Regions from separate parts of the Streptomyces sp. NPDC059373 genome, predicted to be linked through region 2. Evidence: predicted binding sites of a transcription regulator. Region 2 holds the regulator's gene; the other holds the start of a gene.
What was found. The regulator HrcA, encoded in region 2, represses chaperone genes, less so after heat shock. The targets are predictions, from matches to a motif close to TTNGCACTCNGNNNNNCNGAGTGCNAA.

Region 1 (5,541 bases), on a different contig from region 2:
CGCTTCCCGCTGACGCCGATCTTCGCCTGCCAGGAGTGTTTCGGGCCGCTCGAAGTGGCGTACGACCTCCCGACCGGCGATCCCGAGGCACTGCGCAAGCAGATCGAGGCCGGCCCGAACAACATCTGGCGGTACGCGCCGCTGCTGCCGGTCCCGGCGGACGTGGCCCAGAAGCCGAACCTGAACCCCGGCTTCACCAAGCTCGTCAAGGCCGACAACCTCGCCCGCGAGCTGGGCATCACCGGCGGCCTGCACATCAAGGACGACTCCGGCAACCCGACCCACTCCTTCAAGGACCGGGTCGTCGCCATCGCCCTTGAGGCCGCCCGCACCTTCGGCCTCACCACCCTGTCCTGCTCCTCCACCGGCAACCTCGCCGGTGCGGTGGGCGCCGCCGCCGCCCGGGCCGGCTTCCGCTCCTGCGTGTTCATCCCGCACGACCTGGAGGCCGGCAAGGTCGTCATGGCCGCGGTCTACGGCGGCGAGCTGGTCGGCATCGAGGGCAACTACGACGACGTCAACCGCTTCTGCAGCGAGCTGATCGGCGACCCGATCGGCGAGGGCTGGGGCTTCGTCAACGTCAACCTGCGCCCCTACTACGGCGAAGGGTCCAAGACGCTCGCGTACGAGATCGCCGAGCAGCTCGGCTGGCGGCTCCCGGACAACATCGTGATCCCGATCGCCTCCGGCTCGCAGCTCACCAAGATCGACAAGGGCCTGCAGGAGCTGATCAAGCTCGGCCTCGTGCCCGACAAGGCCTACAAGATCTACGGCGCCCAGGCCGAGGGCTGCTCCCCGGTCTCCACCGCCTTCAAGGCCGGCCACGACGTCGTACGCCCCCAGAAGCCCGACACCATTGCCAAGTCGCTGGCCATCGGCAACCCGGCCGACGGGCCGTACGTCCTCGACATCGCCCGCCGCACCGGCGGCGCGGTGGAGGACGTCACCGACGAGCAGTGCGTGGACGCGATCAAGCTGCTCGCCCGCACCGAGGGCATCTTCGCCGAGACGGCGGGCGGTGTGACGGTCGGCGTGCTCAAGAAGCTCATCGAGAACGGTCAGCTCGACCCCGCCGCCGAGACCGTCGTCCTCAACACCGGCGACGGCCTCAAGACCCTCGACGCCGTCGCACCGACCACCGGCCCGTCCGCCATCATCCGTCCGACCCTTGCCGCGTTCCGAGAGGCTGGCCTCGTATGAGTGCATCCGTCCGCATCCCGACCATCCTTCGTACGTACACCGGCGGACAGGCCGAGGTTCCCGCCGAGGGCGCGACGCTGGCCGAGGTGATCGAGTCGCTGGAGAAGAACCACCCGGGCATCTCCGCCCGCGTGCTCGACGACACGGGCAAGCTGCGCCGCTTCGTGAACGTGTACGTGAACGACGACGACGTCCGCTTCTCCGAGGGCCTCCAGACGGCCGTCACGGAGGGCTCCAGCGTCTCGATCATCCCGGCGGTGGCCGGCGGCTGCTGAGCCGCCTCACAGCCGGACCACAGGTGCCCCGTCCTCCGTGGGGAGGGCGGGGCACCTGTGTGCTGAGCGGTAGTTGAATGGCGGTACAGTGGCCGCAGAGTCCCGCGCAACCGATATCCACTGACGGCGATTTATCGCCAAATTCACGCGATGATTGTCGCGTTGGTCAGTTATGTCCGGTCCGAGTTGCCCCGGATTATGATCAATTCCCTTCTTTTTCCCGTTCGTACATGCCCAGAATTCTCGTCCGATTGACCTGTTGCAGAGGGCATCCGGGCAGATACATTCGGCGGCGGTCGACGCGTTCCGGCGCACGCCCCCTGGGCTGTAGGGGGTGAGGTCTGACCCGGGTCCGCGAGGTGCGGGTCTGCGAAGGGCCAGTAATAGGGGAGTTAGGAATGGCTCAGGGCACCGTCAAGTGGTTCAACGCGGAGAAGGGTTACGGCTTCATCGCGGTCGACGGTGGTGCGGACGTCTTCGTGCACTACAGCGCGATTCAGATGGACGGCTACCGCACCCTCGAAGAAGGCCAGCGGGTCGAGTTCGAAATCTCGCAGGGTCAGAAGGGGCCGCAGGCGGACATGGTCCGTCTCGCAGTCTGACCGGCGCGGCATCGGCCAACAGACACGCTCGACACTCAAACACGCTCAACGCTCATCGCCCCACACGTCAGGGCCCGCATCCCGTCCCGGGATGCGGGCCCTGACGCTTGCTCCCGCCCGTCGCGCGACCATCACCCCTCATTGAGGCCCTGCGGGCCGCTTGCACTCTCTGGGGTCGAGTGCTAATCATTGGCGTTAGCACTCTGAGGTTGAGAGTGCTGATCAGCATGAAGGAATGAACCGAAGGACCGGGTCGGTGAGGCCCGTCCGAGCGTCGGTAAGAGACCGGCGTTCGGCAGGCCGTCCGTCGCGGGCGCCAGCGCGGTCCGGAGCAATCCACCCCGTCCGGGAGGACCACTTCACATGGCCAAGATCATCGCGTTCGACGAGGAGGCACGGCGCGGTCTCGAGCGCGGGATGAACCAGCTCGCCGACGCCGTCAAGGTCACCCTCGGCCCCAAGGGCCGGAACGTCGTCCTCGAGAAGAAGTGGGGCGCCCCCACGATCACCAACGATGGTGTTTCCATCGCCAAGGAGATCGAGCTCGAGGACCCGTACGAGAAGATCGGCGCCGAGCTGGTCAAGGAAGTCGCGAAGAAGACGGACGACGTAGCCGGCGACGGCACGACGACCGCGACTGTCCTCGCCCAGGCGCTGGTCCGCGAAGGCCTGCGCAACGTGGCCGCGGGTGCCAACCCGATGGCCCTCAAGCGCGGCATCGAGAAGGCCGTCGAGGCCGTCTCCGCCGCTCTGCTCGACCAGGCCAAGGACGTGGAGACCAAGGAGCAGATCGCTTCGACCGCCTCCATCTCCGCCGCTGACCCCCAGATCGGCGAGCTCATCGCCGAGGCCATGGACAAGGTCGGCAAGGAAGGCGTCATCACCGTCGAGGAGTCGCAGACCTTCGGTCTGGAGCTTGAGCTCACCGAGGGCATGCGCTTCGACAAGGGCTACATCTCCGCGTACTTCGCGACCGACCTGGAGCGTATGGAGACGTCGCTCGACGACCCGTACATCCTGATCGTCAACTCCAAGATCTCCTCGGTGAAGGACCTGCTCCCGCTGCTGGAGAAGGTCATGCAGTCCGGCAAGCCGCTGCTGATCATCGCCGAGGACGTCGACGGTGAGGCCCTGTCGACCCTGGTCGTCAACAAGATCCGTGGCACCTTCAAGTCCGTCGCCGTCAAGGCCCCGGGCTTCGGTGACCGCCGCAAGGCCATGCTCGGCGACATCGCCATCCTCACCGGTGGCACCGTCGTCTCCGAGGAGGTCGGCCTCAAGCTGGAGAACGCCGGTCTGGATCTGCTCGGCCGCGCCCGCAAGATCGTCGTCACCAAGGACGAGACCACGATCGTGGACGGCGCCGGCGACAGCGACCAGGTCGCGGGCCGCGTCAACCAGATCCGTGCCGAGATCGAGAACAGCGACTCGGACTACGACCGCGAGAAGCTCCAGGAGCGCCTCGCCAAGCTGGCCGGCGGCGTGGCCGTCATCAAGGCGGGTGCGGCGACCGAGGTCGAGCTCAAGGAGCGCAAGCACCGCATCGAGGACGCGGTGCGCAACGCCAAGGCCGCCGTCGAGGAGGGCATCGTCGCCGGTGGTGGCGTGGCTCTCATCCAGGCGTCCTCGGTCTTCGAGAAGCTGGAGCTGGAGGGTGACGAGGCGACCGGCGCCAACGCCGTGCGTATCGCGCTCGAGGCCCCGCTGAAGCAGATCGCGGTCAACGCCGGCCTTGAGGGTGGCGTCGTCGTGGAGAAGGTGCGCAACCTCACCCCGGGTCACGGCCTCAACGCCGCGACCGGTGAGTACGTCGACCTGATCGCGGCCGGCATCATCGACCCGGCCAAGGTCACGCGCTCCGCGCTGCAGAACGCGGCCTCCATCGCCGCGCTCTTCCTCACCACCGAGGCCGTCATCGCCGACAAGCCCGAGAAGGCCGGTGCCGGCGCGGGCGCCGGTGGCGGCATGCCGGGCGGTGACATGGACTTCTGATCCCGTCAGGGTTCAGGGTTCAGCTGTACGGACCGAGGGCGGCACCCCCATCACGGGGGTGCCGCCCTCGGGCGTTGTGTATGTGTACGTGCATTATGTGCGCCGGAATATTCTTCCGGGGTGGGGTGGTTGACGTCGACGGATCTTTGCCCTGGAGCAACCCCAACACCCGTCAAGGAGACGCCCGCTGTGGGAACCCGTATTGCGGAGACGCTGTCCCGCCCGTTCGCGCTGAACGGCCTCACTGTCCGGAACCGCATTGCGATGGCGCCGATGACCCGGAACTTCTCGCCCGGTGGCGTGCCCGGTGCGGACGTCGCCGAGTACTACGCACGGCGGGCGGCCGCCGGGGTCGGCCTGATCATCACCGAGGGCACCTACATCGACCACCCGTCGGCCGGTCAGAGCGACCGCGTCCCCCGCTTCCACGGTGACGACTCCCTCGCCGGGTGGGCCCGCGTCGCCGAGGCCGTGCACGCGGTCGGCGGCAAGATCGTGCCGCAGCTCTGGCACGTGGGCATGGCCCGTAAGGCCGGTTCCCCGCCGGTCGTCGACGCCCCGCCGGTCGGGCCGTCCGGCGTCGCCCTCGACGGCACGGCGGGCGCGGGCCACGCGATGACCCTCGACGACCTCGACGATGTCGTGCGGGGCTTCGCCGAGGCCGCCGCGTCGGCCGAACGGCTCGGCTTCGACGGCGTCGAGCTGCACGGCGCGCACGGCTACCTGATCGACCAGTTCCTGTGGGCCGGCACGAACCGGCGTACCGATGCCTATGGGGGTGACGTCGCCTCGCGTACGCGCTTCGCGGCGGAGATCGCGGCGGCGGTGCGGGCGGCTGTCTCGCCGGACTTCCCCGTCATCTTCCGGCTCTCGCAGTGGAAGTCCGAGAACTACGACGCCCGGCTCGCCGACACGCCGGAGGAGTTCGAGACACTGCTCGCTCCGCTGGTGGCGGCGGGGGTCGACGCGTTCCACGCTTCCACGCGGCGCTACTGGCTGCCGGAGTTCGAGGGGTCGGAGCTCAACTTGGCGGGGTGGGCGAAGAAGCTTTCCGGCAAGCCGTCGATCACGGTCGGGTCGGTCGGGCTTGACGGTGAGTTCATCGCGACCTTCGGCGGGGCGTCGTCCGGCGTCGAGGCGATCGACCGGCTCGTCGAGCGGCTCGAGCGGGACGAGTTCGACCTCGTCGCGGTCGGGCGCGCGCTCCTCGGTGACCCCGACTGGGCCGCCAAGACCCTCACCGGGCGGACCGCCGAGCTCACCCCCTTCACCCCGGACGCCCTTCGGGTCCTCCGGTAGCGGGCTCCTCCCCCGCCCCTTCCCGAAACCGGGGCTCCGCCCCTGGACCCCGGCGCCCCAACCGGGTTGTGGGAGAACGTTCCGCAAGGCGAGCGAAGCGAGGTGGGGGCACCTCCCGGCCGAAGGCTGGGGGTGGGGGCACCTCCCAAAGGAAGCTTTGGGGGAGGCTGGCA
Region 2 (5,541 bases):
AGAGCGCCCCGACGCCCTCATGGTCCGACAGGAAGGCGATCCGGTCCCCGACCCACAGCGGGCACTCCAGGTTGCCGTCCAGCCCGGCGTGCACCCGCTCGAAGTCCGCGTCCTCCGCCGCCCGCAGCCACAGTTTGCCCGCCGCCCCGCCCCGGTAGCGCTTCCACGCCGCCGCCTCGCGGCTCATCGCCACCGACTGCAGCAGCACCGCGCCCTCGGGCCCGTACGCCAGGTCCCCCACCGGCCCGAACGGCAGCGTCGGCGCCGGCCCGCCGTCCAGCGGCACCGACCGCGCCCAGCTCCGCCGCAGCGACGCCTGACCGTACGTCGTGATCGCCACGACCTCGCCCGCGGCCGTCCACCCCCGCACCGAGGTCTTCCAACTCCCCCAGTGCGTCAGCCGCTTCGACGGTCCCCCGTCCACCGGCGCGACATGCACCTCCGGCGCCCCGTCCCGCGTCGACGTCCACGCGATCCACTCCCCGTCCGGCGAAATCCGGGGATGGTCGACCGGAACGTTGTCGGCACTGACACGCCACGCGCGGCCGACGCCGTCGAGCGGCGCCGCCCAGACGTCGTCCTCGGCCGTGAAGGTGATCAAATCGCCGTGCAGGTGCGGAAAGCGGAGGTACGAGGGCTGCGTCACGTCGTCACCCTAACCAGCGGCGACGGCCTGCACGATCACTTTGCGGTCACTGTCAGCCCCAGCGCCCGGTCCGCCCCAGCAGCAGTGCCGTCGCCGCGACCCCCGCCGTGGACGTGCGCAGCACGGTCGGGCCGAGCCGGTACGGCTTGGCGCCGGCGGTGGCGAAGGCGTCGAGCTCGTCCGGGGCGACGCCGCCTTCGGGGCCGACGACGAGGACGATGTCGCCGTCGTCCGGGAGGGCGGCGGCGGCGAGCGGTTGCGAGCCCTCCTCGTGGAGGACGGCGGCGAAGGCTGCGGCGCCGAGGAGGTCGGCGACCTGACGGGTCGTCATGAGGTCGGCCACGTCGGGGAACCGGAGGCGGCGGGACTGCTTGGCGGCCTCGCGGGCGGTGGAGCGCCACTTGGCGAGGGCCTTGGCGCCGCGCTCGGCCCGCCACTGGGTGACGCAGCGGGCGGCGGCCCAGGGCACGATCGCGTCGACGCCGGTCTCGGTCATCGTCTCGACCGCCAGCTCGCCCCGGTCGCCCTTGGGGAGGGCCTGGACGACGGTGATCCGGGGGCGGGGGGCGGGCTCGGCCCTGACCTGTGTCACGTCGACCTCGAGGTGGTCCTTGCCCTCGGCCGCCGCGACGCGGCCGTACGCACCCGTGCCCGCGCCGTCGGTCAGCACGATGTCCTCGCCGGCCCGCAGCCGCCGTACGGAGACCGCGTGGCGGCCCTCGGTGCCGGACAGCACGATCCGCCCGACGGCGAGCGGCTGCTCGGGGCCGACGATGAAGACCGGGGCGGTCACAGGGCGCTCCCGGAACCGGTCCTGGCGGCCATCGCGCCACGGGCGGCGTCGCATTCGGAGACCAGGAGCTCGACCAGGCGGGCCGCCGGGAGGTCCCGGGCGAGGCGGTGTCCCTGGCCCGCCCACAGGGCCATGGCCTGCACGTCACCGGCGACCGCCGCGGCCTTCCGCAGCGGCGAGGTGAGGTGGTGGACCTGCGGGTAGGCGGCGGGGGCGTACCGGCCGTGCTCGCGCATGAAGCGGTTGACCAGGCCGCGGGCGGGACGGCCGGAGAAGGCCCGGGTGAGCTCGGTGTGGGTGAAGACGGGGTCGGTGACGGCCCGCTTGTGCAGGGCGTTGGCCCCCGATTCCGGGGTCACCAGAAACGCCGTGCCGAGCTGCGCCGCGTCCGCGCCGACGGCCAGCACCGAGGCGATCTGGTCGCCGCGCATCAGCCCGCCCGCCGCGATCACCGGCAGCTGCACCGCCTCACGCACCTGCGGCACCAGCGCCAGCAGCCCCACCCCGGCGCCGTCCAGCTCGGGGTCGTCGCGGTGGGTGCCCTGGTGGCCGCCGGCCTCGACGCCCTGAACGCACACCGCGCCCGCGCCCGCGTACTGCGCGGCCAGCGCCTCGGCGGCCGAGGTGACGGTGACCACGGTGACCGTGCCGACGTCCGCCAGCGCGTCCAGCGTGTCGCGGTCCGGGCAGCCGAAGGTGAAGCTCACCACCGGCACCGGGTTGTCGAGGAGTATCGCCAGCTTGGCGTCGTACGCGTCGTCGCTGCCGGAGTCCGGGTCGCCCAGCGGGGTGTCGTACCAGGCGGCCTCACCGGCCAACTGCTCGGCGTAGCACTCGACGGCGGAGCGGTCGGCGGTCGCGGGCTGCGGCATGAAGAGATTCATGCCGAACGGATTCGAGGTCAGGCTGCGGACCTGCTTGATCTCCTCGTACATCGCCGCCGGCGTCTTGTACCCGGCGGCCAGGAAGCCGAGCCCTCCGGCGTCGCTCACGGCGGCGGCGAGCGTCGGGTTCGACGCACCGCCGGCCATGGGCGCCTGGACGATGGGGTACGCGGAAAGCTCGGTCAGCGCTGGCATGAGGCCATCGTTTCATGGCGGAGGGCGGGGCGTTTTGCCGCACCCCGCCCCCTGCCACCACCGGCCGGACCGGAACCGCTACCGGCCGTTGAACGCGTCCTTGAGCCGCGAGAACAACCCCTGCTGCCCGGGCTGGAATTGGCCGAGCGGCCGCTCCTCGCCGCGCAGCTTCGCCAGGCGCCGCAGCACCTCCTCCTGGTCGGGGTCGAGCTTGCTCGGGGTCATGACCTCGACGTGGACGATCAGATCGCCGCGCCCGCCGCCCCTCAGGTGGGTGATGCCGCGCTGGTGGAGCGGGATCGACTGGCCGGACTGGGTGCCGGGCCGGATGTCGACCTCCTCCAGGCCGTCCAGGGTCTCCAGGGGGCACTTCGTGCCGAGCGCGGCGGCCGTCATGGGCAGGGTGACCGTGCAGTGGAGGTCGTCGCCGCGCCGCTGGAAGACCGGGTGCGGCAGCTCGCGGATCTCGACGTACAGGTCGCCCGCCGGACCGCCGCCGGGGCCGACCTCGCCCTCACCGGCGAGCTGGATCCGCGTCCCGTTGTCGACGCCGGCCGGGATCTTGACCGTGAGGGTCCTGCGCGACCTGACCCGGCCGTCGCCCGCGCACTCGGGGCACGGCGTGGGCACGACGGTCCCGAAGCCCTGGCACTGCGGGCAGGGCCGCGAGGTCATGACCTGGCCGAGGAAGGACCGGGTGACCTGGGAGACCTCACCGCGGCCGCGGCACATGTCGCAGGTCTGCGCCGAGGTGCCCGGAGCCGCGCCTTCGCCGGCACACGTGCCGCACGTCACAGCCGTGTCGACCTGGATGTCCTTGGTGGTGCCGAAGGCCGCCTCGTCGAGCTCGATCTCCAGCCGGATCATCGCGTCCTGGCCGCGCCGGGTCCGCGAGCGCGGCCCGCGCTGCGACTGCTGCCCGAAGAAGGCGTCCATGATGTCGCTGAAGTTGCCGAAGCCCGCGCCGAAGCCGCCCGCACCGCCCGCGCCGGCACCGCCGGTCGCCGACAGGGGGTCGCCGCCGAGGTCGTAGACCTGCTTCTTCTGCGGGTCGGAGAGCACCTCGTAAGCGGCGTTGATCTCCTTGAACCGCTCCTGGGTCTTCGGATCCGGATTGACGTCCGGGTGCAGTTCGCGCGCGAGCCGGCGGAATGCCTTCTTGATCTCGTCCTGGCCCGCGTCGCGGCGCACACCCAGGACGGCGTAGTAGTCCGTCGCCACTTACGACTCCGCCAGGATCTGTCCGACGTAACGTGCCACTGCGCGTACCGCTCCCATCGTTCCGGGGTAGTCCATGCGGGTCGGTCCGACCACGCCGAGTTTTGCCACCGCCTCGTCGCCCGAACCGTAGCCGACGGCGACCACCGATGTGGAGTTCAGGCCCTCATGGAAGTTCTCGTGACCGATTCGCACGGTCATGCCCGAGTCCTTGGCCTCGCCGAGCAGCTTCAGGAGCACCATCTGCTCCTCGAGTGCTTCGAGCACGGGACGGATCGTCAGCGGGAAATCGTGGTTGAAGCGGGTCAGGTTCGCGGTGCCGCCGAGCATGATCCGCTCCTCGGTCTCCTCGACCAGCGTCTCCAGCAGGGTGGCGAGCACGATCGAGACGGCCGGCCGGTCGTCCTGCTCGAAGCCCTCCGGCAGATCCTGCACCAGAGGCGGCACATCCGCGAAACGGCGGCCCACCACCCGGCTGTTCAGCCGGGCCCGCAGATCAGCCAGCACCGTCTCGCCGACCGGCGCCGGGCAGTCCACCAGCCGCTGCTCGACCCGTCCGGTGTCCGTGATCAGTACGAGCATGATGCGGGCCGGAGCCAGCGCGAGCAGCTCGACATGACGGACGGTGGAACGGGTCAGCGACGGGTACTGCACCACCGCGACCTGCCGGGTCAGCTGCGCCAGCAGCCGCACCGTGCGGCCCACGACGTCGTCAAGATCGACAGCGCTGTCCAGGAAGTTCTGGATCGCCCGCCGCTCCGCCGTCGACAGCGGCTTGACGCCCGCGAGCTTGTCGACGAAGAGCCGATAGCCCTTGTCGGTGGGGACCCGGCCCGCGCTGGTGTGGGGCTGGTGGATATAGCCCTCGTCCTCCAGCACCGCCATGTCGTTACGGACCGTGGCGGGCGACACCCCGAGGCTGTGCCGCTCCGTGAGCGCCTTGGAGCCCACCGGCTCCTCCGTACCCACGTAGTCCTGGACGATGGCGCGCAACACTTCGAGCCGACGTTCGCTGAGCACCAGCGCACACCTCCAGACTTTCTCACCCGTCACCCTGGCACTCATGTCGGAGGAGTGCCAGCTTCCCCGCAGCCAGTGTACGGCGCGGTAGCAAGGCCCCGGCAAGGGCGGCCCGATACGGTCGCCGCGTGACTACCGACGGCTGGGAGCGTCTTGCCCCCGGGGTGGCCCGGCGGCGGCTGCCCTTCCTCGACGTGACCATCGGCGTCGTGACCGGTGACGACGGCGTCCTCGTGATCGACACCGGCTCCACCCTCGCGGAGGGCGCTCAGCTGCGCAAGCAGATCACCGCCCTCACCGGGCGCCCTGTGACCGACATCGCGCTCACCCACGGCCACTTCGACCACGTCTTCGGTGCCGCCGCCTTCCCCGGCGTGCGGATCCACGGCGGCGTGACCCTCGACACCTACCTGGACCGCGAACGCCCCTCCCTGCCCCGGGACGCGGTCACGTACGGTGCCGACCCTGCCTCCGCCGCCGAGGCCGCCGCCGCTCTCGTACGCCCCGGCAACCTCGTCTCCGGGCACCATGAACTCGACCTCGGCGGCCGCCGGGTCCTCCTGGTCCACCCCGGCGCCGGCCACACCACGCACGACCTGGCGGTCGTCGTCCCCGGCACTCCCCGCGTCGTCTTCTGCGGCGACCTGGTCGAGGAGTCCGGCGAACCCCAGGCCGGCCCGGACGCGTCCCCGGCCGCCTGGCCCGCCACCCTGGACGAGCTGCTCCGGCTGGGCGGCGACGGTGCCCTGTACGTCCCCGGCCACGGCGCGGTGGTGGACGCGCGG

Region 1: a site for HrcA is predicted at 2,237-2,263, ahead of groL (chaperonin GroEL). Genes of this name have one in related genera too.

Annotation. Positions count from the first base shown of each region.
Region 1 covers NZ_JBHYXC010000003.1:47,871-53,411, reverse strand. Annotated here, with positions in the region: gene thrC (threonine synthase) at 1-1,200, shown strand, start outside; gene ACFXJ5_RS08055 (ubiquitin-like small modifier protein 1) at 1,197-1,475, shown strand; gene ACFXJ5_RS08050 (cold-shock protein) at 1,874-2,077, shown strand; gene groL (chaperonin GroEL) at 2,441-4,069, shown strand; gene ACFXJ5_RS08040 (NADH:flavin oxidoreductase) at 4,259-5,368, shown strand.
Region 2 covers NZ_JBHYXC010000004.1:100,254-105,794, reverse strand. Annotated here, with positions in the region: gene ACFXJ5_RS10605 (S41 family peptidase) at 1-646, opposite strand, end outside; gene ACFXJ5_RS10600 (16S rRNA (uracil(1498)-N(3))-methyltransferase) at 699-1,439, opposite strand; gene ACFXJ5_RS10595 (nitronate monooxygenase) at 1,436-2,518, opposite strand; gene dnaJ (molecular chaperone DnaJ) at 2,597-3,739, opposite strand; gene hrcA (heat-inducible transcriptional repressor HrcA) at 3,740-4,756, opposite strand; gene ACFXJ5_RS10580 (MBL fold metallo-hydrolase) at 4,885-5,541, shown strand, end outside.